2 regions of the Pseudoglutamicibacter albus genome follow, and region 1 is predicted to be linked to the other one. Evidence: predicted binding sites of a transcription regulator. Region 1 holds the regulator's gene; the other holds the start of a gene.
What was found. The regulator LexA, encoded in region 1, represses DNA repair genes until DNA is damaged. The targets are predictions, from matches to a motif close to TCGAACANNTGTTCGA.
Positions count from the first base shown of each region.

Region 2: a site for LexA is predicted at 3,290-3,305, ahead of ruvA (Holliday junction branch migration protein RuvA). Genes of this name have one in related genera too.

Region 1 covers NZ_JAVDXX010000001.1:572,564-584,187, forward strand. Annotated here, with positions in the region: gene J2S67_RS02450 (ATP-dependent DNA helicase) at 1-1,387, shown strand, start outside; gene lexA (transcriptional repressor LexA) at 1,460-2,296, opposite strand; gene J2S67_RS02460 (LysM peptidoglycan-binding domain-containing protein) at 2,530-2,940, shown strand; gene J2S67_RS02465 (histidinol-phosphate transaminase) at 3,020-4,126, shown strand; gene hisB (imidazoleglycerol-phosphate dehydratase HisB) at 4,249-4,869, shown strand; gene hisH (imidazole glycerol phosphate synthase subunit HisH) at 4,866-5,510, shown strand; gene J2S67_RS02480 (hypothetical protein) at 5,510-5,761, shown strand; gene priA (bifunctional 1-(5-phosphoribosyl)-5-((5-phosphoribosylamino)methylideneamino)imidazole-4-carboxamide isomerase/phosphoribosylanthranilate isomerase PriA) at 5,839-6,645, shown strand; gene J2S67_RS02490 (SseB family protein) at 6,678-7,646, shown strand; gene J2S67_RS02495 (MFS transporter) at 7,722-8,972, shown strand; gene J2S67_RS02500 (DUF1844 domain-containing protein) at 9,115-9,504, opposite strand; gene infC (translation initiation factor IF-3) at 9,931-10,569, shown strand; gene rpmI (50S ribosomal protein L35) at 10,782-10,976, shown strand; gene rplT (50S ribosomal protein L20) at 11,087-11,467, shown strand.
Region 2 covers NZ_JAVDXX010000001.1:946,317-957,940, forward strand. Annotated here, with positions in the region: gene secD (protein translocase subunit SecD) at 1-733, opposite strand, end outside; gene yajC (preprotein translocase subunit YajC) at 831-1,217, opposite strand; gene ruvB (Holliday junction branch migration DNA helicase RuvB) at 1,423-2,493, opposite strand; gene ruvA (Holliday junction branch migration protein RuvA) at 2,553-3,191, opposite strand; gene ruvC (crossover junction endodeoxyribonuclease RuvC) at 3,363-3,986, opposite strand; gene J2S67_RS04165 (YebC/PmpR family DNA-binding transcriptional regulator) at 4,034-4,795, opposite strand; gene J2S67_RS04170 (M3 family metallopeptidase) at 4,912-6,924, shown strand; gene pdxS (pyridoxal 5'-phosphate synthase lyase subunit PdxS) at 7,041-7,934, opposite strand; gene pgsA (phosphatidylinositol phosphate synthase) at 8,002-8,673, opposite strand; gene J2S67_RS04185 (HIT family protein) at 8,676-9,272, opposite strand; gene thrS (threonine--tRNA ligase) at 9,265-11,286, opposite strand; gene dnaE (DNA polymerase III subunit alpha) at 11,392-11,624, opposite strand, start outside.

The sequences.
Region 1 (11,624 bases):
GGAGCGTGCCCGCGCGTTGGCCGCTGAGTCCGATGTGGTGGTCACTAACCACGCGATGCTCGCTTTTTCTGCGTTTGAGCAGCTACCGGTTTTACCGGATTTCGATGTTGTGATTGTGGATGAGGCCCACGAGTTGCAGGACCGGGTCACGAACACGTACACGCGCCCGCTCACCCACACCGCGATCACGCACGCGGCGCAGGGAGCTAAGAAGCACCTCAAGGTTGCGTCGAAGGCGTTATCTGATGCCGCTAAGGCTTTTGAGAAGTCTGTCACGAACATCCCGACAGGTCTTCAGCCGCGCGGTTTGACCGAGGCTCAACGTGCCGCTGTGATGCAGGTTTTCGAATCAGCGAAGGTCGTGATGGCGGATTCCAAACGCGAGGCTGGCGATGCGGCTCCGGATGGCGCCTGGCAGTCCGCGCGTTCCGCGGTGGCTCAGGTTGTTGAGCTGGCTGAACGTTTGTTGAACGCTGGTCAGGGCGACGAGGTTGTGTGGGCGGCCCGGCCCGGCAGCTTCGAGCCAGGGCGCGGCTATGTGGTTCCGGATGATTCTGAACCGGCGTCTTTGATGGTTGCCCCGTTGTCTGTTGCGATGCAGATGCGGGATGGCTTGTTCGCGGACCGGACCGTGGTTTTGACCTCGGCCACACTTGCTGTGGGTGAGGCTTTTGAGCCGGTTGCTGGCGGTTTGGGGTTGATGGGGCCGGAGGCTCCTGAGTGGGATTCGGTTGATGTTGGTTCGCCGTTTGAGTATGAGAAGCAGGGCGTGCTGTATGTGGCTCAGCATCTTCCGCCTCCAGGCCGCGGGGTCTCTGAAGCAGCTATCGATGAGCTTGTGGACTTGATCAAGGCTTCTGGCGGTGCGGCGTTGGCGCTGTTTTCTTCACGCCGAGCCGCTGAGGACGCCGCCGCTGCGTGCCGTGAACGTCTGGATGTGCCGATTTTGGTGCAGGGCGAGGCGTCAATGACGGAGCTGGTGCGGGAGTTCTCAGCTGATGAGCAGACTTGTCTGTTCGGGACGATGACGCTGTGGCAGGGTGTGGATGTACCGGGGCGGCATTGTCGTTTGGTGGTGATTGATCGGATCCCGTTCCCGCGCCCTGACGATCCTTTGATGACTGCGAGGACCCGTGACGTGAATGAGCACGGCGGGAATGGGTTCATGTCTGTTTCGGCGCATCACGCGGCGATCCGTTTGGCGCAGGGTGTGGGCCGTCTGATCCGTTCCACAGAGGACAGGGGAGTGGCCGCGATCCTGGATTCGCGGATGGCCACCCGTCGCTACGGTGCATATCTGCGTAGCGCGTTGCCACCGTTGTGGACCACAACTGACCGGAATACGGTTCTCGGCGCTTTGGGACGCCTGCGCGAAGCCAATAAGTAGCGCGGCGCTCATGGAAACGGCGCGGCGATACGGGCCCTGCGCTTAAGAGGGGTTGCCTGAACGGGCCTGCGCTTAGAGGGAGCGCAGCACGGATACGACGCGGCCCATGATTTGTGCGTGGTCACCCAGGATGGGTTCGTATTGCGAGTTCTGAGGCAGTAGCCACGTGTGGCCGTCGCGTTGACGGAAGGTCTTCACGGTGGCTTCGTCATCCAGCAGCGCTGCGACAATCTCGCCGTTCTGTGCGGTGTTTTGGCGGCGGACCACAACCCAGTCGCCATCGCAGATCGCGGCGTCGATCATCGAGTCCCCAGAGACTTTGAGCATGAACAGTTCGCCGTGCCCTACAAGCTGACGTGGCAGGGTCACGACGTCTTCAACGTGTTGTTCAGCAAGGATCGGTCCACCTGCCGCGATACGGCCGACGAGTGGGATCTCAGCCGAGTCTTCCCCGCCGCGAGCCTTGAACTGCGTGATGTTGGCGGAGTCGGTGGCGTTGGAGGATTGTGCGGTGCTGGCGGAGTCTGTGGTGTTTGGGAGTTTGGCTGCACCGGGCATTGGTGTGACCTCCGCTAGGCCGGCGCCTGTCGCTGCTCCGAGTGCGGCCGCACTAGCTGTGGTGGAGTCCTTCTGGGTCACGTCCAGGGTGGACGGATAGAGAACCTCGAGCGCGCGGGGGAGTTTGGGGTCGCGGCGAATCCAACCGAGCTTGTTGAGCTGCTGCAGTTGGTGTGTCACCGAAGACAGCGATTTCAACCCGACCGCGTCACCGATCTCACGCATCGTGGGCGGATACCCCTGATTCTCTAAGAAAGACTCGATGCACTTCAGCACAGAGCGTTGACGCGAAGTCAGCGGTTTCGAAGGGCGTGCGGGCTGGGTGTCCATCGACGGTGTATCGGTGCTCATTCGTTTCCCATCCTTCGTTTCCCATCCCTGGTTCGCTACCCATGGCCATCAATGTGTCAGGGGGTTGTTCTTGACTGTAATGACAGTCCACATCGGTAGTTACAGCCTATATGGCTTCGCCGCATATTCAAAGATATGTACGAAGACTATTGAGCAGATTCGGAGATGTGTGCTAGAAATATATCGAAGAGATGTTCGAATATATGTTCTGTTCGATGTCGGAAGGAATGGTCATGGTGGAAACCGTTGTCATGTCGAATACTGCTGAACGGCCCGTCAATTCTGATGAGCGCATTGTTAACACTGCTCATCACGAGCACGCATCACGTCAACGTATCCGTCTGACTTCACGGGGGCGGTTTGTGTTCTTCGGCCTGCCGACTATGGCTTTGGTCGTTGGCGTGTTTTTGATGCTCTCGGCCTTGCTTCAGCCTGCTCAGGCAACCACGGGTGAGCCGGTGACCGCGCAGGGGGATCGCTTGGTTGAGGTCACCGTTGCGCATGGAGATACCTTGTGGGAGCTAGCTGAGCACTATGCACCTGAACGCGATGTCCGCGACACGGTGGCTCTGATCCAAAAGCACAACTCTTTTGATGGAGCGCTCGTTCCGGGGCAGAAGCTCGTTGTCCCGGTCAGCTACTAACCCGACCTCAGCGTGAGTGGATGCGCAATAGGGCGACCCTAATTCGAGACGCCACTTAGCCGATCCCTAGACTTGAACCATGTCTCAGGATGCTATGCAACGGCTCAACCAACTTCCACTTAGGGATAACCTCCGTGGGCTCTCCCCGTACGGCGCCCCACAGATCGACGTTCCGGTACAGCTGAACGTTAACGAAAACACTCACCCGCTGCCACAAGACGTGATCGATGAGATCGCCGCATCCGTACGCGAGGCCGCACACAGCCTCAACCGCTACCCAGATCGGGAATTCACGGCGCTACGCACCGCACTCGCCGAATACCTCGGCCGCGGGCTCACCCCAGAAAACGTGTGGGCTGCTAACGGCTCCAACGAAGTACTGCAACAGATCCTGCAAGCCTTCGGCGGTCCAGGCCGAACCCTGCTGAGCTTCCCACCCACCTATTCGATGTACCCGCTGTTGGCGTCTGGAACAGACACCACATACATCGCCGGCCACCGCGCCGAGGACTACAGCCTCAGCGCGGAATCCGCGGCAGAACAAGTCCGCACACACAAACCGAACATCGTGTTCCTGTGCTCGCCCAATAACCCGACCGGGACCGGGCTCGAACTCGACGTCGTGCGCGCCGTCTATGAGGCCGGCGAAGAGTTCCAGACCATCGTCGTCGTTGACGAGGCCTACGCCGAATTCGCGCACGACCCAGACTCGACCGCCCTCACCCTGCTTGAGGGTCGGCAACGGTTGATCGTCTCCCGAACCATGTCCAAAGCGTTCGGGCTCGCCGGGGCACGGCTCGGCTACCTGGCGGCCGCACCAGAAATATCAGACGCCCTACGTCTCGTACGCCTTCCGTACCACCTCTCCGCCGTAACCCAAGCCACCGCACTCGCAGCCCTCAAACACACCGACGCGTTGCTAGCCAACGTCGAGGCGATCAAAGAGCAACGCGACCGGATCGTGACCGAGCTCAGAGGCATGGGGCTCACACCAACAGTTTCTGACTCAAACTTCGTCACCTTCGGCGACTTCGAAGACCCCAACGCAGTCTTCGAATACCTCCTGGAAGGCGGAGTCATCATCCGCAACAACGGGCTACCAGGCAAGCTACGCGTCACCGCAGGAACCGAAGAGGAAACCACCACGTTCCTGACCCTGATGCGCCAATACATGGAACGCGCCTAACACGCGGCAAGCGGCCGGCTCACCAGGACGCCGCAACAGCACCCTCATAGAATGAGGGCAGAACAATCCCCACGCAGATGCGTAGACGCGCATCTGCGCATCACATGAAGAAAGCGAGCACCATGAGCGCCCAGCTGATCGGTACCCGTGAAGCCACCATGGAACGGATCACCTCCGAATCCACCGTTAAAGTCACCATCAAACTCGATGGAACCGGTCAAGCGGACATCTCCACAACAGTTCCGTTCTACGATCACATGTTGACCTCGCTGGCGCGCCACTCGCTCATGGACATCACCATCGCAGCGCACGGGGACACAGATATCGACGTCCATCACACTGTCGAAGACACCGCGATCACGCTCGGCGAGGTATTCAAAACAGCGCTCGGTGACAAGCGCGGCATCACCCGCTTTGGCCAGGCAACCATCCCACTGGATGAGGCGCTTGCGCGCTGCATCGTGGATCTCTCCGGCCGCCCTTACGTGATCCATGAAGGCGAACCTGAGGGCCAGCAGTACCACCTCATCGGCGGGCACTTCACCGGTTCGATGACCCGCCACGTCTTCGAATCCTTCGCCTACCACGCAGGCATCTGCCTGCACATCGACGTTCTGCGTGGCCGCGACCCTCACCACATCGTGGAATGCCAGTTCAAGGCTCTAGCGCGAGCACTGCGTGAAGCCATCGAACCAGACGAGCGGATGGGGAACACGATCCCGTCCACTAAGGGAGCGCTATGACCCAGGGCCGCCGGCCGCGTATCGCGGTTGTCGATCACGGCGCGGGTAACGTTCACTCGGTTCTGCGCGCCTTCAAACACGTGGGCGCTGATGTCTCGTTGACCGCGGACAGCGATCAGTTACGTACCGCTGATGGCGTGGTGCTGCCCGGTGTCGGTGCGTTCGCCAGCGTCATGGCGGCACTCAAGAAGGGCTCGCTGCTGCGTCATCTCGGCTACCGGATCGCGGGTGGGAAGCCCGTTCTGGGGATCTGTGTGGGCCACCAAGTGCTGTTCACTGAAAGCACGGAGGGCGGCACCAGGACGGCGGGCCTGGACGAATGGCCTGGCGTGGTTGAGCGGCTCACGGCCGATGTGGTTCCGCACATGGGCTGGAACAGCGTGACTCCGCCGGAAGACACGCAGCTGTTCCGCGGCATCGAAGGCGAACGTTTCTACTTTGTCCACTCCTACGCTGTACAGAGCTGGGATTTCGACGTCGTTCAGCCGCTCATGAAACCGCCGATGGTCACGTGGTCGGATCACGGTGGCCCGTTCATCGCGGCAGTTGAGAACGGACCGCTGAGTTCGGTTCAGTTCCACCCGGAAAAATCTGGCGAGCCCGGCGCCCAGTTGATTAAGAATTGGATGGAGACGCTCTGATGCCCTCACCGATTGTGTTGATGATCCTGGGCGGGTTGCTGGTTGGCGGCACGTATTCGCTCGCTCAACAGGGTGTTAAGCGGGTATGGGTCATCGTGTGTGGCGCGCTGGCTCTCATGTTTTTGATTGCGGCGTGGGCTGTTGCGCAGAAAGGCCCGGACACGGACGATAAAGGCAACGAGGACGCCGTGAGGGAGGGGCAAGCGATCCATGTGGTCGCTGAGTTCCCTCCACCTGCCACCACGGTTTGAACCTTTCTTCCGAGAGCATCGCTTCGTTTCTTCCTAGTTTTCACTTCTTGAGCTGTTGAGAGAGACCCGAAAAACCCATGACTGATCACAAAGCAACTGCGCACACGCCAACTGGGCACACGCCAGCCGAGAATCAGAAACTCCTTTTGTTCCCTGCGGTGGACATCGTCAACGGGCAGGCGGTGCGCCTGACCCAAGGGGAAGCCGGCACCGAAACAGATCACGGCGACCCGTTCGATGCGGCTTTGCGCTGGCAAGAAGCCGGCGCGGAATGGATCCACGTGGTTGACTTGGATGCCGCTTTCTCGCGCGGGGATAACCGTCCAGTGCTCAGACGCATCGCGACCGAGCTGGATCTCAAGGTTGAGCTTTCCGGCGGTATTCGAGACGATGAGTCACTGGATCGCGCACTCGAATGGGGTGCAGCACGGGTCAACATCGGCACCGCGGCACTAGAGAATCCGGAATGGACCGCCAAAGCCATCGAACGGGTAGGCGAGGCGATCGCGGTAGGCCTCGACGTGCGTGGCACCACGCTCTCTGGCCACGGCTGGACCAAAGACGGCGGGGACCTGTGGGATGTGCTCGCTCGCCTCGATGATGCCGGGTGCGCCCGCTACGTCGTCACTGATGTGACCCGTGATGGAACCATGACCGGCCCCAATACCGAACTGCTCGCCGACATCGCGAAGCACACTGATAAGCCGCTGATCGCATCCGGTGGCATGTCCACCCTCGATGACCTACGCGCCCTACGCGCGATGGTCGGTAAAGGCGTAGAAGGCGCGATCATTGGCCGCGCACTCTATAACGGCGCGTTCACCCTCGAAGACGCGCTCGCCGTCGCACGCGGCGAGAAGTCAACAGAAACGAGAAGTACGTAGAGGCGAGAAATAAACCGAGCTGAGAGGCAAACATGGCCAATAACTCCGCCGAAGATAACCTAGCCCAGAACAACCCTGCCCACAACAAGCCCGCCACGGCTGAAAACCCCACCGAGCCCAACCCGGCCGCCGCTAACCCAGCGCCGGGTTCGAAGGCTTTGCCGGCGCACATCCAGCAGGCTTTGCTTGCGGGTGCTGGTGGCGCATCGGACACCGCGGGCCAGTCCTGGGAGGGCCGGGACCTATCGGGTGAGGGCAATCCTCTGCACCAGTTTGACGGCGATGACGGCTTGCCGAATGAGGCGTTGCAGGAAGCCCTTGATGCTTTGAAAGCCGGTTATGGCCCGGAGGACGATGTGGTTGAGGCTTTGGCTGATGCGCGCGTCTTTGTCCCGATTGTGGCTCAGACTGGCCACACGGAGATCGGGGAGCATGGTCATTTGGTGGAGAAGGAAGCGGATATGGCGTTGGTCATGATCGCTGCTCCTGATGGCCGGACGGCTTTGCCTGTGTTTTCTTCGGTGGATCGCTTGACTGATTGGCATCCGGAGGCTCGTCCGGTTGCGGTGTATGCTCCGCGTGCCGCGTTGTCTGCGGTGGATGAGGGTGCGCAGTTGTTGGTTTTGGATCCTGGCGCGAATGTCACGTTCGTGGTGCGGCGCCCGGCGGTGTGGGCTTTGGCTCAGCAGCGGGTGTGGTTGCCGAGCTATCGTGATGATTCGCTTGCGGCACCGTTGCAGGAGGCGGTTTCTCATGTCGATGGTGTGGGTGCGCTGATTTTGGGTCCGGCGGATGGGATCGCGTCGCGGGCCGGTGATGGGACTGTGATGCGTGGCGGCGGTCACGGCCCTGAGTTGGCGGTGACTGTAGTGGTGAATAACACGGTTACAGATCAGGATGTCTCGCGTATAGTTTCTGAGGTTCGCACTGCTGTTGAGGGTACTCAAGAGGTGCAGGAGAAAGCTGATTCGTTGACCATTAGGGTCGCGCAAGGGGGATAACGCATGACCCAGGCGGGTGTTGGGGAGCCGAGTGGTGTTTTCCAGCGTTATGCACGGGTTCTGAGGCGCCCGCATGTGCCAACTCTTTTGTTGGTTGGTGTTTTTGGTCGTTTGCCGCATTCGGCGGCCGCGATCCTGTTGACGTTGCATGTCCGTAACGGCCTGCAGATGGATTTCGCCTCGGCTGGTCTGGTCACGGCGATGCTCACGATTGGTGTAGCGATCGGTTCGCCGTGGCGTGGCCGGATCGTGGATATCAAGGGTGTTCGTCGCGCGGTTTTGCCGTCGATCGTGGTTGAGGCGGGCGCGTTCGGTGCCGCGCCTTTTGTGGGTTTCCAGGTGTTGCTGGTGCTCATGTTTGTGGCGGGCCTGTTTTCGTTGCCGGTTTTCACGGTGGTGCGGCAGTCGATGGGGGTTGTGGTTCGCGGGCCTGATCGCACTACGGCGTTCGCTCTGGATTCGATGACCACTGAGCTGGTGTTTGTGATTGCACCGGGCGGTATCAGTGTTCTTGCTACGGCGATTTCAACGACGGCTTCGCTGCTTTTGGTGGGCGCGCTGGTGGTGTTCGCTGGCGTGATTTTGGTGGTCACGAACCCGCCGACGCGTTCTTCGCAGTTGCCGTCTGCCCCGCGGGAGGCGGTCGATGATTTGGCGGCTCCTTCGCACCCTAAGGATGCTTCGTCGGTTCCTGCGATCACGGGTGCGATCCCGGTGGTTCCGTTGCCGCAGCCTCAGCCTCGGAAGCGTCGTTTCATGCCGTGGCTGAGTATTTCGGCGGCTGCGATGATGGTCATGGCGTTGGGCGCTGGTATGGCGCTTGCCGGTACTGAGGTCGCGTTGGTGGGCTTCAACGAGACCCTGGGTGGTGGCGGTGACACGCTGTGGGTCATGTATGGCGTGTGGTGTTTCGGCTCGCTCGTGGGCGGGTTCGTGTATGGCGCGTTGTCTCGAAAGTTCGATCCGTTCGCGATCATCATTGTTTTGGGTCTCACGCTGGTTCCGGTCGCGTTCTCGTTGACGTTGGCGTTGATTTCGATCGCGCTTTTCGCGTCTGGTTTCTTTATTGCACCGTTGATGACGGCAGCCTCGGAGCGGTTGACGGAGGCTGTCCCGGAGCGTAACCGCGGCCAGGCGATGGGCTTATATGGTTCGGCGATGACTGCCGGCACGGCGGCTGGTACGCCGTTGGTGGGCGTCATGTTGGATGTGGGCGGCCCCACTGTTGCGATCTGTGCGTTGGCTGGCGTCGCGGTTGCTACCGGTGTTGTTGCGATGGTGCTGCGCCAGATTCGTCGTCGCCGTCGCCGGATGGCTTCATCCTGAACCAGCAACATCTAGCCAGCAACGCTGAACCGGCAACGCCTCGCGGACTCAGACCTTCTTAAACACCGACGTGGGGTGAGCTTCCGCTGGGAAGCTCACCCCACGTCGTTGGCAGAGGTGTTCGCGTTGCCGCGTTTGTGTGTTAGCTGACGGGGCCGGTCCATTTCTCGCCGGGGCCTTGGCCTGGCTTGTCTGGGATCATGGACGCTTCGCGGAATGCGAGCTGGAGGGAGCGTAGGCCGTCACGGATCGGGGCGGCGTGCTGCGAGCCGATCTCTGGGGCACCCGCTGTCACAAGGCCTGCGAGTGCCGTGATGAGTTTGCGGGCTTCGTCGAGGTCTTTGAGATCTTCGGCGTCAGGGCCGTCGGCGAGCCCGACCTTGACGGCGGCAGCAGACATGAGGTGGACCGCGGTGGTTGTGATGACCTCGACTGCGGGAACTTCTGCGATGTCACGCAGCTGCTGTTGGGCGTCTGCATACTCGGAGTCCGAGAAGCTGTGTACGTGCTGATTCGAATTCTGATCGCTCATAATGCTAAGCTTGTCACAGACCGTCCTGCTTGTTGATGGTTTATGCCGTAAATGTGGCGTTCATCGCTGAAGCCAACTGCTGCAGCGATAGCGAGAATCATTGATGGCCTGAATCATTGACAGTGCGGATGCGCGCGCCAAGTAAGAATCTGCTGGGTGTGCGTGTTTGGCTTGAGAGCAGGAATTCAAAGCGGAGGTTTCCCACCCGCGATCGCCTCAGGGCGGCCGGGTCAGGTCTAGCAAGTAGCACGCTGGATGCTACGCAGTTTCGATTGCGTGGTGGGTGCGGCTTGCTGGTATCTGAGCCCCCGTGTTGAACCCGGGGGCTTTTTTCGTAGGCCTCCCGAGAACGTCGACCACACCATCGCATGAAGGAGCACTAACATCAGCGACCCACGCATCAACGATCGAATCCGCGTCCCAGAGGTGCGGTTGGTCGGGCCTAACGGTGAACAGGTGGGGATCGTCCGTATTGAGGACGCCCTGCGCCTGGCGGTTGAAGCAGATCTCGACTTGGTTGAGGTTGCGCCGAACGCTCGTCCACCTGTGTGCAAGCTGATGGACTTCGGCAAGTACAAGTACGAAGCTGCGGTCAAGGCTCGTGAAGCTCGCAAGAAGCAGACGAACGCGTCCCTCAAGGAGGTTCGTTTCCGTCTGAAGATTGACACTCACGACTATGAGACGAAGGTGCGTAACGCGCATCGTTTCTTGTCTTCGGGTGACAAGGTTAAGGCGATGATTCAGTTCCGCGGCCGTGAACAGCAGCGTCCTGAGTTCGGTGTGAAGTTGCTTCAGCAGTTCGCTGAGGATGTGGCCGATGTGGGTGTGATTGAGTCGCAGCCGCGCCAGGATGGTCGAAACATGGTTATGGTCGTTGGCCCGCTCAAGAGCAAGGCTGAAAGCCGTAAGGCTCAGCAGGAGAAAGCTCCTCGCCGCCAGCGCCGTCAGCAGCGTTTGGATACGTCCGCTCCACAGGACGCTTCCGGCCAGACGGTTGCGGCATCGGCTCCTGAAGCTATGCGCCGCATGGCGCAGGCCTCCAAAGACCAAGCCAAAGAGGGCTGATACCGGCGTCCACGCCAGGTAAGTCCACACATATAGATAGTTTTCCTCCTCCGTTCCACTTGAGGATGAGCATCATCTGGGGATCCCTTCCGTTGGAGAATCAACGGCGAGTGGGGGAGGAGCCCAGCGGGCGCCCGCGGCACAGTGTGTGCGGGTAGCTGCACCCGATGACCCAGGGGTCATGCGGGAAGACGTACAAGGAGAAGGCTCTCATGCCGAAGTTCAAGACCCACTCTGGGGCTAAGAAGCGTTTCAAGCTCACCGGTTCTGGCAAGATCCGCCGTCAGCGTGCAAACCGCCGCCACTACCTCGAGCACAAGTCCTCGCGTTTGACTCGTCGCCTGAAGGGCGATGTGGTTGTGGCTAAGGCTGATCAACGCACCATCCGCCGCATGCTGGGCCTCTAAACCCACGCTGTCGTGTACGTGCGCTAGAGCGCACACCTATTTGAGACCTTCGAAACTTTTCTAGCCGCATCGTGAAGGTGTGGCTGGACCCCACATGTTAGGAGACACACGTGGCACGTGTGAAGCGGGCAGTTAACGCCCAGAAGAAGCGTCGCGTCGTTCTGGAACGCGCATCTGGTTACCGCGGTCAGCGTTCGCGGCTCTACCGTAAGGCTAAGGAGCAGCTGCTCCACTCGTTCGTATACAACTACAACGACCGTCGTAAGCGTAAGGGTGACTTCCGTCGCCTCTGGATCCAGCGCATCAACGCTGCGGCTCGCGCTAACGGCATGACCTACAACCGTTTCATGCAGGGCCTCAAGCTCGCTGGCATCGAGGTTGACCGCCGTATGCTCGCCGAGCTGGCTGTGTCTGACGCTCACGCATTCTCGGTTCTGGTGGAGACCGCTAAGAAGGCTCTGCCAGCCGACGTGAACGCACCGCGCGCATAACTGAAGCTGTGACGCCGCTATAGCCATCGTTGTGACACCGCGAATGTGACACTGCGAATGTGACACGGCGGCGTGATGCAGGGGGTTCCGACTCGTACGGGTCGGAACCCCCAGTGCTTTAATGCGTGCGATGCGGTCGCGTTGCCACAAGATGGGA
Region 2 (11,624 bases), 370 kb from region 1:
ACGTCAACGCAACTTCCCAGCCACCGGTCGTGAAGCCCTGCGAGTTCTGTTCAGGACGTGCCTCGGCATCGGTGATGTCAGAGCCGGAAACCTCAACCGGACCCAAGAGGTACTTAGCCTGCAACGGCGGGTCCATCTCACACGCAATAGCTGGCTCTTCAGCCTTGAACGTCGTGCGGTCTTTCTTATTGAGCTCAGCGGCACAATCCCACGCCTGGAACTTACGCAAAAGCTCAGGGGTGACCCACCGATCATCAGAACCGTTCTGCGGTTTACCCTCAGGCTTTGGGATGTCTTTGATCGGTGTGAGGTCCTTCTTTGGCGTCGCCGTGATGTCTTGGTTTGCCGCGATCACTGGCCGGAACTGCATCTGCGCGGAAGACTTGATGAGGTTACGTGTCTTCTCATCTGGGATGCCAGGCATAGCAACCACGATGTTCTGGTTGTTCTGCGTGGTGACCTCAGCTTCAGCAACACCAGTGCCATCAACGCGTTGACGAATGATCTCGACCGCTTGCTGAAGCTGCTCGGAAGTGACCTGCTTGTTCGGGTCATCCAGTTTAGGGGTCAGCACCATCTCGGTACCGCCCTCAAGGTCCAGCGCAAGCTTAGGAAGCGCACCAGTTTTTCCTGCGACAACACCACCGATGAGCACACCGATCAGCACGAGGTGGATCACCGCGAGCCAGATCAGTGCGCTATGAGCCTGCCGCTTGGGGCTAGTTGTTGACATAAAGGTTTCTCTCACACGTGAGCAATGAATGAATAAAGACTAGGTATCTGCCTCAGCGTGTGAAGTGCATCGGTTCGCAACGCTGGGCTGCTGGTTCTTAGCGCTTATCTGGGCCTTCCGAACCGTCGAGGTCACCCTGGTTGTCCTCTTGCGAAGCCTCATGGGTCGAGTTGTCTTCTGGGAACTGAGCGATCGCTTGGACGTGGAACATGACACGGTTACCTGGAGATAGTTCCAAGAGCACCTTGTTCTCGTCTTTGAAGGTGTCAACGACCGTGCCGAAGATACCGGCGGTCGTCATAACTTCTGCACCCGGGACGAGCTTAGTCTCACGTTCCTGCTGAGCTTGCTGCATCCGCTTGCGGTTACGGAACATCGTGAAGACCAAGAAAATGACCATGAGGCCCATGATCAAAAGAAGAGGGCTAATACCCCCGGCCTGTCCTTGCTGACCTTCAGCCAAAATCTGCTGCGCGGAGATCACGTGGCATCCTCAATTCACATTATCGATATCGCTGCACACCCTCGCGCGCGCATTGCAGGCGCAAGGAAAACACCGATCTAGCCTAACCTACCCCGGCAAGCAGAAGTAGTAACTGCAAGCTCACGCCGTAACTCTGGGACGGCACTATCGGTTGCTGGAAGACAGAAATAGATAGGCCAATGCTTTCTCCAGCTCGGTCGATTCTTCAGATGAGGCGGGCAGTCCCGCCGGGATCCTGCTCCCCCGAAGGTAGGGCGCCAGGAGCACCCTCCGGCGGAGTCAGGCCTAGGTGCACCCATGCCGCTGGGGTTGCTATTCGTCCGCGTGCGGTTCGGCCGAGGAGGCCTTCGCGCACAAGATAGGGCTCAGCTACTTCCTCGACAGTTTCGGTTTCCTCCCCCACCGAGATCGCAAGTGTTGATAAGCCGACGGGCCCGCCACCGAATTTGGTGCACAACGCTTGCAAAACTGAACGGTCGAGCCGATCCAGTCCACGTTCATCGACGTCATACATGTCCAGGGCCGCTGCGGCTTGAACCGCATCGATCCGCTCGATGCGGTGTACAAGCGACCAGTCCCTGACACGGCGTAGGAGCCGGTTAGCGATACGCGGGGTTCCGCGTGAACGTGAAGCGATCTGCTGATAGCCGTCATCGGTCAAGCGCACATCAAGCATGACTGCCGAGCGCCGCAGAACCATTTCAAGTTCTTCAACCGAATAGAAGTCCAGGTGGCCGGTGAACCCGAAACGGTCACGCAGAGGTCCTGGCAAAAGACCGGCACGCGTGGTCGCACCCACCAGAGTGAACGGAGGAAGATCCAATGGGATAGCTGTGGCACCAGCACCCTTGCCGACCACGATGTCGACGCGAAAGTCTTCCATCGCAAGGTAGAGCATTTCCTCTGCTGGGCGGGCTAGACGGTGGATCTCATCCAGGAATAAAACTTCGCCTTCAGATAGCGAAGAGAGGATCGCAGCCAGGTCCCCTGCGTTTTGGATCGCTGGACCGGAGCTGATGCGTAGCGGTGCTTGCATCTCCGCGGCAACGATCATGGCTAGCGTCGTCTTGCCCAAGCCTGGAGGCCCGGAGAGCAGAACGTGATCGGCAACCCGTTCACGCAGCTTCGAGGATTCAAGTACGAGGGAAAGTTGCTCGCGAACACGTGCTTGGCCCACGAATTCATCGAAGTTCTTGGGCCGCATCGCAGCCTCGAGCGCGCGTTCCTCCGGCTCTCCGGAGGCATCCACCAGACCGCGCGAGGAATCTGATGCCATCTTGCTACGTTCCTCTCCCCTAGCTTCTCAACAGTAGTTTCAAGACCGTTCCGGCATGCTCACGAGCGCACTCCGGTCCCGGCCCCCACGCCCCGCAATGCAGCGCGCAACAGCTCTGGAACCGAGGCCCCGGCCAATTCCGGTTGTGCCTTGAGCGTGGCTGCAAGAACCTTCTTAGCTTCCTTCTCAGTCCACCCCAGGCCTGTGAGACCCTCGACCACTTGGGCCTCGGCGGCTTGAGCCAACGCTTCGGCTTCGGTCTGGGCGGCCGGGGCGGCAGTGGCAGTAGCATCCGCCGAGAGCGTCAGCTTGCCCTTGAGTTCAAGGATAATTCGGCTTGCCGATTTAGGGCCCACACCCGAAACGCGGGTCAGCGCTTTCGTGTCTTCGTTCTGAACAGCCGCGGCGAGCTCTTCTGCAGAGTGAACCGCCAAAATAGCTAAACCCAGTTTCGGGCCGATCCCTGAAACGCTCGTGATGATGTCGAAAACGTCCCGGTCACGTGCACTAGTGAAACCGTAGAGAGTCATCGAATCTTCACGCACCACCAAACTCGTTGGAAGAGTGGCTTCTTGACCTACCGTGAGTTCCCCTAACGTCCGCGGAACCGCGTTGACGAGGTAGCCCACTCCGCCCACATCAAGAACCACCGAGTTCAGGTTCAACGTCGTAACGGTGCCTCGAAGCTGAGAAATCATGGGTACGAACAACCTTTCACGGACATAACAGCGCGCCGACGGCACGCCTCACACATAAGAGAGCACCACAAACACGGAGAGTGATACGAGAAGTCTATCCGAATATATCTTCGAACTATCCGTATGTGTGCTAGATACGCCCCGTGTCACAGCGCTCACGAGCCAGCACGGTCAACCACGCGGCTTACGTGCACGCGCCCGCAAAGCAGACTCCGCACGCGCCGCATTATTAGCGGCCTGAGCCTGCGCCTTGAGCCAGGCTCGCTGTGCTGGGGCCACACCACTTTGATTCGATGCTGAAGCCGCCGCCTTGGATGCCGGGTCAGCCCCACGCCACCCGTGAGCCAACGCGATCGCTATCGCATCGGCCGCATCGGCTGGTTTCGGGGCGGCCGCTAGGCGCAGAATCTTGGTCACCATCCGCCCCACTTGCTGTTTATCAGCCTGGCCGCTACCGGTCACAGCGGCTTTGACCTCAGTCGGGGTGTGTAAGGCAACCGGAATGCCGCGGCGCGCGGCAGCGGCAATGATCACGCCCATCGCCTGGGCGGTACCCATCACCGTAGAGACGTTCGTGTAAGTGAAGACGCGCTCAATCGCCAAAGCATCAGGCCGGAATTCATCCAGCCACTCATCAATCCGCTCAGAAATCGTGAGCAGACGGTGGTCCAAGGCAACCTCAGACGGGGAACCGATCACCCGCACGTCCTCGAGCGTTGCTGTGCGGTCAGTACCAACAGAAACCAGGGCCAACCCGCAACGGGTCAGCCCTGGATCAACTCCTGCTACGCGCACGCACCAACCACCTCGGAAGCCGTTACGCGAACCGAATGCAACAGTCTCTACTCCTCGCCTAGCGCCTCAATGACCTCAGGCGTCATATCGACATTCGAGTACACGGCCTGCACGTCATCGAGCTCCTCGAGCGCTTCCTCAAGTTTGACGAACGTGCGGGCCGCATCCACATCCAGCTCAACCTTCATCGTCGGCACGTACTCGACTTCATCAGAGCTGTATTCGACACCGGCTTCATCCAGCGCGTGAGCAACTGACTGCAGCTCCGAAGGCTCCGAAACGATGGTGAAAGAATCGCCGACCTTGGTGATCTCCTCGGCATCAACATCAGCCATGAGGACAACCTCCATGAGGGAATCCTCGGTGTGATCAGCCTCAGGGACCACCACGACACCCTTACGGTTGAAAAGGTAGTTGACCGAACCCGGGTCGGCGATCGTGCCACCGTTACGGGTGATCGCCACGCGAGTCTCAGAGGCCGCGCGGTTGCGGTTATCGGTCAGGCAGTGCACCAAGAGAGCCGAGCCCTGCGGACCGCGTGCCTCATACATGATCTCGGTGTAGTCAATGACCTCACCAGTCAGCCCGGCACCACGCTTGATCGCACGGTCGATGTTGTCGTTAGGAACGGAGTTCTTCTTCGCCTTGTTCACGGCGACTTCAAGAGCCGGGTTACCTTCTAGGTCCGGACCACCAGCACGCGCGGCAACCTCGATCTTCTTGATGAACTGCGCGAAAGCTTTCGCACGCTTCGCATCCAACGCAGCTTTCTTGTGCTTGGTTGTCGCCCATTTGGAGTGGCCAGCCATAGTTCTTCCGTCCCTATGTCAGTTAGTTCTAGCGTCAGACCATTCTATAGCCTGCCCTCACCGTAGCGCCGTTACTCGGCATGGCGTCGATGTACTTAGTGTGAAAGAGTCTTTTCATGACTTGTCTTACGGAGCCTAGCGGGCTTGATTACAACTTCCCTGATTTCTCTACCGTGACCCCGGATCTGTTGCGCAGCTCGGTGCGTGCCGGAATCGAGGCTCAAGAGAAAGCCGTCGCGGCCATTGTCAATGATCCGCACGAGGCGGACTTCACCAACACGTTCGAGGCTTTTGAGCTCTCAAGCGAAGCCCTTGATCGTGCAACGGCGGTCGCGTTCCACCTGTTCTCAGCTGATGCCACGGAAGAAATCCAGGCTATCGAGGCTGAAGTTACGGCTATGGTCGCAGCGCATCAGGACGCAATGACGCTCTACCCTGGCCTGTACGCCCGGATGCAGCAGGTCGATGCGGGCGCGCTTGAAGGCGAACAGGCACGCCTCGTTGAGGTCACGATGCGATCCTTCCGCGCGAGCGGCGCGGAACTGGACGCTGAGGGCCAGGAAAAGCTCAAGGCCTTGAACGCGAAGCTCACCGATTTACAGACAGAGTTCGGTCGCCTCGCGATGCAGAACCTCGTGGATGCAGCGCCTGCCCTCACGGAGGCGGAAGCTACGGGCCTCTCCCCTGCCCGACTTGAAGCGACCCGCGCCGCAGCTCAGGCCGCGGGAGCGGAAGGCCACCGTATCTCGCTCGTGTTGCCAACCGTTCAACCTGATGAAGCGATCCTGACCACCGCTGAAGGCCGCAAGAAGTTGCACGAGGCATCGTCTCAGCGTGCATCTGACGGCAAGAGCTCTGCGATCGCCGCGCAGATCGCGGCATTGCGCGTAGAGCGCGCACGCTTGCTCGGTTTTGAGACGCATGCAGAAGAGATTCTGTCTCTGCGGTCGGAAACCTCGGTTTCGGCTATCAACGATCTGTTGGCGCAGTTGGCTAAGCCTGCGCTCGCGAACGCGGCCGCCGAGGATGCGCGGATCGCTGAAGCGCTCGGCCTCGAGCCTCTGTCCCCCGAGGCTCCTGTGGCACCGTGGGATCGCGCACGCGGGCTGAGTCTTGTTGGCTCGCAGTCCGATGGGGTCGACGCGGAACTGTTGCAACAGCACCTTGAACTCGACACAGTTCTGACTGAAGGCGTTTTCCGTGCCGCTGGATTGGTCTATGGGCTGAGGTTCACGGAACGCCACGACCTTCCGCTTCCTCACCCGGATGCCCGGATTTGGGAAGTTTTCGAGGAGAACGGGGATGCCGTCGGGCTGTTCGTGGGCGATTTCTTCGCCCGCGACACCAAGCGTGGTGGGGCATGGATGAATGAGCTTGCCCAAGGTGCTACCGCAACCGGTTCACGCCCGATCATCTGCAATACGCTGAACATCCCTAAGCCAACCGGCGGGAACCCTGCATTGTGCACGTGGGATGAGGTCAACACACTATTCCACGAGTTCGGGCATGCGCTCCACGGCCTGCTGAGTGCCGCACACTACCCTTCTTTGGCGGGCACCAACGTTGGGCGCGACATCGTCGAGTTCCCGTCCCAGGTCAACGAGATGTGGACAGTACACCCCAAGATTCTTCCGCACTACACCAAGCACGCACACACGGGTGAACCGCTTCCTGCCGATCAGATCGAAAAACTCACCGCGACCAGCACGTGGGGCGAAGGCTTCTCGACGAGCGAATACCTCGCCGCATCGATTCTAGACCTCGCGTGGCACCAGCGCACCGGTACCGACGTCGAGGCTGACCCGGCCGGGTTCGAAGACTCAGCATTGCGTGATGCTGGCTTCAACCCGGACTCGATCGAGTCTCGCTACAAGACCGGCTACTTCCAGCACATCTTCGCTGGCGGTTATTCGGCAGGTTACTACTGCTACATCTGGTCCGAGATCCTTGACGCCGATGCGGTCGAATGGTTCAAGGAGCAAGAGGACATCCGTGCCGCTGGCCAGCTGTTCCGTGAGGAGTTCTTGAGCCGCGGTAACACGCGCGACGCACTGGAAAGCTATCGCGCATTCCGTGGACGCGATGCCCGCATCGAGCCTCTGCTTGAACGCCGCGGGCTGAAGGCATAAAAGCCGGCTAGACCAGAGTCGAGAACAAAGAATGGTGTGGGTAGATGCAGAACGTTACGAACTTCATCCACCCACACCATTTCGATATGACGAAGGGCGCGCTTGGCGTGTGTGTGCTACCAGCCGCGGTCTTCGAGGCGGTGGTGCACTGGGATCTCATCTACGTTGAGGCCGACCATTGCTTCGCCGAGACCACGGGATACGTCAGCGATCACCTTCGGGTCGTTGTAGTTCGCGGTCGCCTTGACCACAGCGGCGGCGCGAGCCTCAGGGTTACCGGACTTGAAGATGCCGGAGCCAACGAACACGCCTTCGGCACCGAGCTGCATCATCATGGCTGCGTCTGCTGGGGTTGCGATACCGCCTGCGGTCAACAAGGGCACCGGCAGCTTTCCTTCGCGGGCGACCTCAACGACGAGATCGTAGGGCGCCTGCAGTTCTTTCGCGGCAACGAACAGTTCGTCCTCAGCCATCGAAGTCAGGCGGTTGATTTCCGCGCGGATCTTACGCATGTGGCCGGTCGCGTTCGAGACATCGCCGGTTCCGGCTTCACCTTTGGAGCGGATCATCGCAGCACCCTCGTTGATGCGGCGCAAAGCCTCACCGAGGTTCGTCGCGCCACACACGAATGGTGCCTTGAACGCGAACTTGTCCACGTGGTTCTCGTAGTCAGCTGGGGAAAGAACCTCGGACTCGTCGATGAAGTCGATGTCGAGGGCTTCAAGAACCTGGGCCTCAACGAAGTGCCCGATGCGTACCTTCGCCATCACTGGAATCGATACGGCTTCCTGAATACCAACGATCATGTCAGGATCCGATGCCCGAGAAATACCGCCCTGAGCGCGGATATCGGCAGGTACACGCTCCAAAGCCATGACAGCCTTAGCGCCTGCGGCTTCAGCGATGCGAGCCTGTTCAGGGGTCACGACGTCCATGATGACGCCGCCAGTCAGATGGTCAGCAAGCCCACGACGGACGCGGGAGGCCTGCTGGGACGGTTGAGTGTTCACGCGAACAATACCTTTCGGTCATCGAAATTGAGTGGAAGGGAAAACAACGGCTGGTATCGGCCAAACCCTAGTTCATCGTATCTGTCACACCGTGCACACGCTGAGCGGTTGCGACACATCTGGAAATACGCTGAATAAGAGTCACGACCGAGCCAATACATACAGCTACGACTCCCCCGAACCACCACCACGGATTCAATCCCAGGCCGGTGAAACCGGTGAGGACAAGCACGACAACGAGACGCTCCGAACGCTCCACGAAACCGACCGAAGCATCGAAACCAAGCGATTCAGCCTTAGCCCGCACATAAGAGACGAGCCCACCAAGGCTCAAAAGGATCAGTGCTGCTGCGCCGAACATCGGGCGCGCGCCACCTGTGAACCACCAGAACGCGAGCGTTCCGAAGATCGTGAAATCCACGAGCCGGTCGAGGGAAGAATCGAGGAAGTTCCCTAGCGCTCGTTCGGTGTGTGAGCGCGGCTGACCTACCCCAGATTCGGCTTGGTTGTCGAGGTGCCGGGCGAGTTGGCCATCGACCATGTCAGAGAAAATGAACAACGTGATGGCAACAGTGCCCCAGAACAGTTGACCCCAACTGTAGAGCGCGACCGCGGACACGGCCGCGCCCACCGAGCCCAGTACCGTGACCAGGTTCGGTGTCGCGCCTACCCGCGCTAGGACTTTCACGAGCGGACGGAACAGAGCCGTGAAAAACCCGCGCGCGTACCGGTCCAACATGCCTAGGTGACCTCGCCCCAGCCTTGCTTCATGAGCCGCAGCGTATCCCCTAACACCACTGGGATCGCTTTGGATTCAGCGATGATCGGGAAGAAGTTCGTGTCCCCACCCCAACGCGGGATCACGTGCTGATGCAGGTGCGCGGCGATACCGGCACCTCCGGCTTGGCCCTGATTCATGCCGAGATTAAAACCGTCAGGGCCCGAAACGTGGGCCAGCACGCGCATCGCTTTCTGGGCAAGCTCGCCCATCTCAGCTGTTTCTTCCGCTGTGATGTCGGTGTACATCGGGACGTGGCGGTACGGGATCACCATCATGTGGCCCGGATTATATGGGTAGAGGTTGAGGTTCACGAAGCAATGTTCGCCTCGATAGACGATGAGTGCGTCTTCATCGCTGCGTTGAGGCCCGGAACAGAACGGGCACGTGTGCTCGTCCTTGACCTGGTCCTGCCCCTTCTCGACGTAGGCCATACGGTACGGGGTCCACAACCGGCCCAGCCGGTCTGGTGCTGAAGCGAGTTCGAAGTCGTCGGTGACCTCGGCATCGTGCTCGGCTTCCGTGTGAGCGGTTGATTGAGGGTTCTCAGTTTCAGGCATGATCGGTGTTGATCCGTTCGCGTACGTGCTTCACGATGCGTTCGATCGCTTCATCGACAGGCACCTGGTTGTCTTGCGAACCGTCACGGTAGCGGAAGGAGACCGCGTTGGCTTCTTGGTCTTCCCCACCTGCGATGAGGGTGAACGGGATCTTCTCCTTGGACGCGTTGCGGATCTTCTTGGGGAACCTGTCGTGGCTGTCATCGAGTTCCGCGCGGATGCCCTCGGCTTTAAGACGCTCGACGATCTCGGTGAGATAGTCGTTGAATACCTCAGCAACAGGGATCGCACGCACCTGGACGGGGGCGAGCCATGCCGGGAACGCACCCGCGTAGTGCTCGGTGAGCACGCCCATGAAGCGTTCAATCGAACCGAATTTGGCGGCGTGGATCATGACTGGTTCCTGCCGGGTTCCGTCAGCTGCCTGATATTCGAGTTCGAAGCGGGCTGGCTGGTTGAAATCGTACTGGACCGTGCCCATCTGCCATGTGCGGCCGATCGCATCTCGCGCCTGGACGGAGATCTTTGGCCCGTAGAACGCCGCCCCACCTGGATCCGGGACGAGCTCAACACCGGTCGAGACAGCGACTTCCTCCAAGATGCGGGTTGCTTCTTCCCACTGTTCTTGAGAACCGATGAACTTATCGGAGTCCTCATCTCGGGTTGAGAGCTCAAGATAGTAATCATCCATACCGAAGTCCCGTAGCAGGGACAGCATGAATTCGATGAGGTGGCGGACCTCTTCCGGTGCTTGTTCCTTGGTCACGTAGGAGTGGGAGTCGTCTTGAGCGAAACCGCGCACGCGGGTCAGCCCGTGGATCACGCCGGACTTTTCGTACCGGTAGACGTGCCCGAACTCGAACAGACGCAGAGGCAGGTCGCGGTAGGAACGGCCCCGTGACTTATAGATGAGGTTGTGCATCGGGCAGTTCATCGCTTTGAGGCGGTATTCCTGACCCGGCTTGGTCACGTTGCCGTCGTCATCGTGCTCGGCGTCCACGGTCAGCGGCGGGAACATCGTGTCCGCGTAGTACGGCAGATGCCCTGAGGTGTGGAAGAGGCCAGCACGTGAGATGTGGGGGGTGCCGACGTAATCGAAGCCTGCGGCCACGTGGCGGTCGCGAACGTAGTCTTCCATTTCGCGTTTGATGATGCCGCCTTTGACGTGGAACACCGGCAGGCCGGAGCCGAGCTCATCCGGGAAGGAGAACAGGTCGAGTTCGGTTCCGAGGCGGCGGTGGTCGCGGCGTTCGGCTTCTGCGAGGCGCTCTTGGTAGTCCTTGAGTTCCTGCTTGGTTGGCCACGCCGTGCCGTAGATACGTTGCAGCTGTTTGTTGTTTTCGTTGCCGAGCCAATATGCTGCCGCGCTACGGGTTAGCGCGAATGCGTTGGAGATGATCTTGGTGTTCGGCAGGTGCGGGCCGCGGCAGAGGTCTCGCCAGATGACTTCGCCGGTCTTGCGGTCGATGTTGTCGTAGAGGGTGATTTCGCCTTCACCGATCTCAACGCTCATGCCTTCGCCCGAGGTTGCGGCTTCATCGGCTTTGGAGAGCAGGATGAGCTTGTATGGCTCGTCTTTGAGTGCTGCGCGTGCTTGTTCAGCGGTGACGGTTTCGCGGCGGAAAGACTGGGTCTGGTTCACGATGCGCAGCATGCGCTTCTCAATAGCCTTGAGGTCTTCCGGGGTGAAGGGTTCATCGACGTCGAAGTCGAAGTAGAAGCCGTCGGTGATGTAGGGGCCGATGCCGAGTTTAGCTTCCGGGTAGAGTTCCTGGACGGCTTGAGCCATGACGTGGGCGGTCGAGTGGCGTAGAACGTTGAGTCCGTCTGGGCTGCTGATGTCCACCGATTCGATGACAGCGTCGGCTGGCACTTCGCGATGAAGGTCCCACAGTTCACCGTTGACGCGCATCACTACGGTGGTTTTCTGGTCTTTGAACAGGTCGAGTCCAGTTGTTCCCTGTTCCACCTCCCGCGCTTGTCCGTCGATCGTGAGGTTCAGGGAATCAGCCATGGTGGCCCGCCTTTCTTGTTCTATGGCTTTATGGTGAGTGGCATACCGAGGCCACGACCAGCCAATGTCTCATTCTATGGCACTGTTGAGTTTCTATGTCCTTATTCAGTGTGAAGCGCGGCATGTTTGTTTCGTGTATGCGGTGTTTTCGAGGTAGCCGGGTTGCGGTGGGAGTTTTTCGGGTGGGGTTTCGGGTGTGATGGGTTCTTGGAGGTCCCATGCACGGATCGCTTGGATGCTCACGGCTCTCGGGCCGGTGCGGCGTGTGGTGCCTTCTACGAGCATGAGTCGTGATGAGAAAACGATCGGGCCGGCATCGTTTTGCGCTTGGGTGAAGA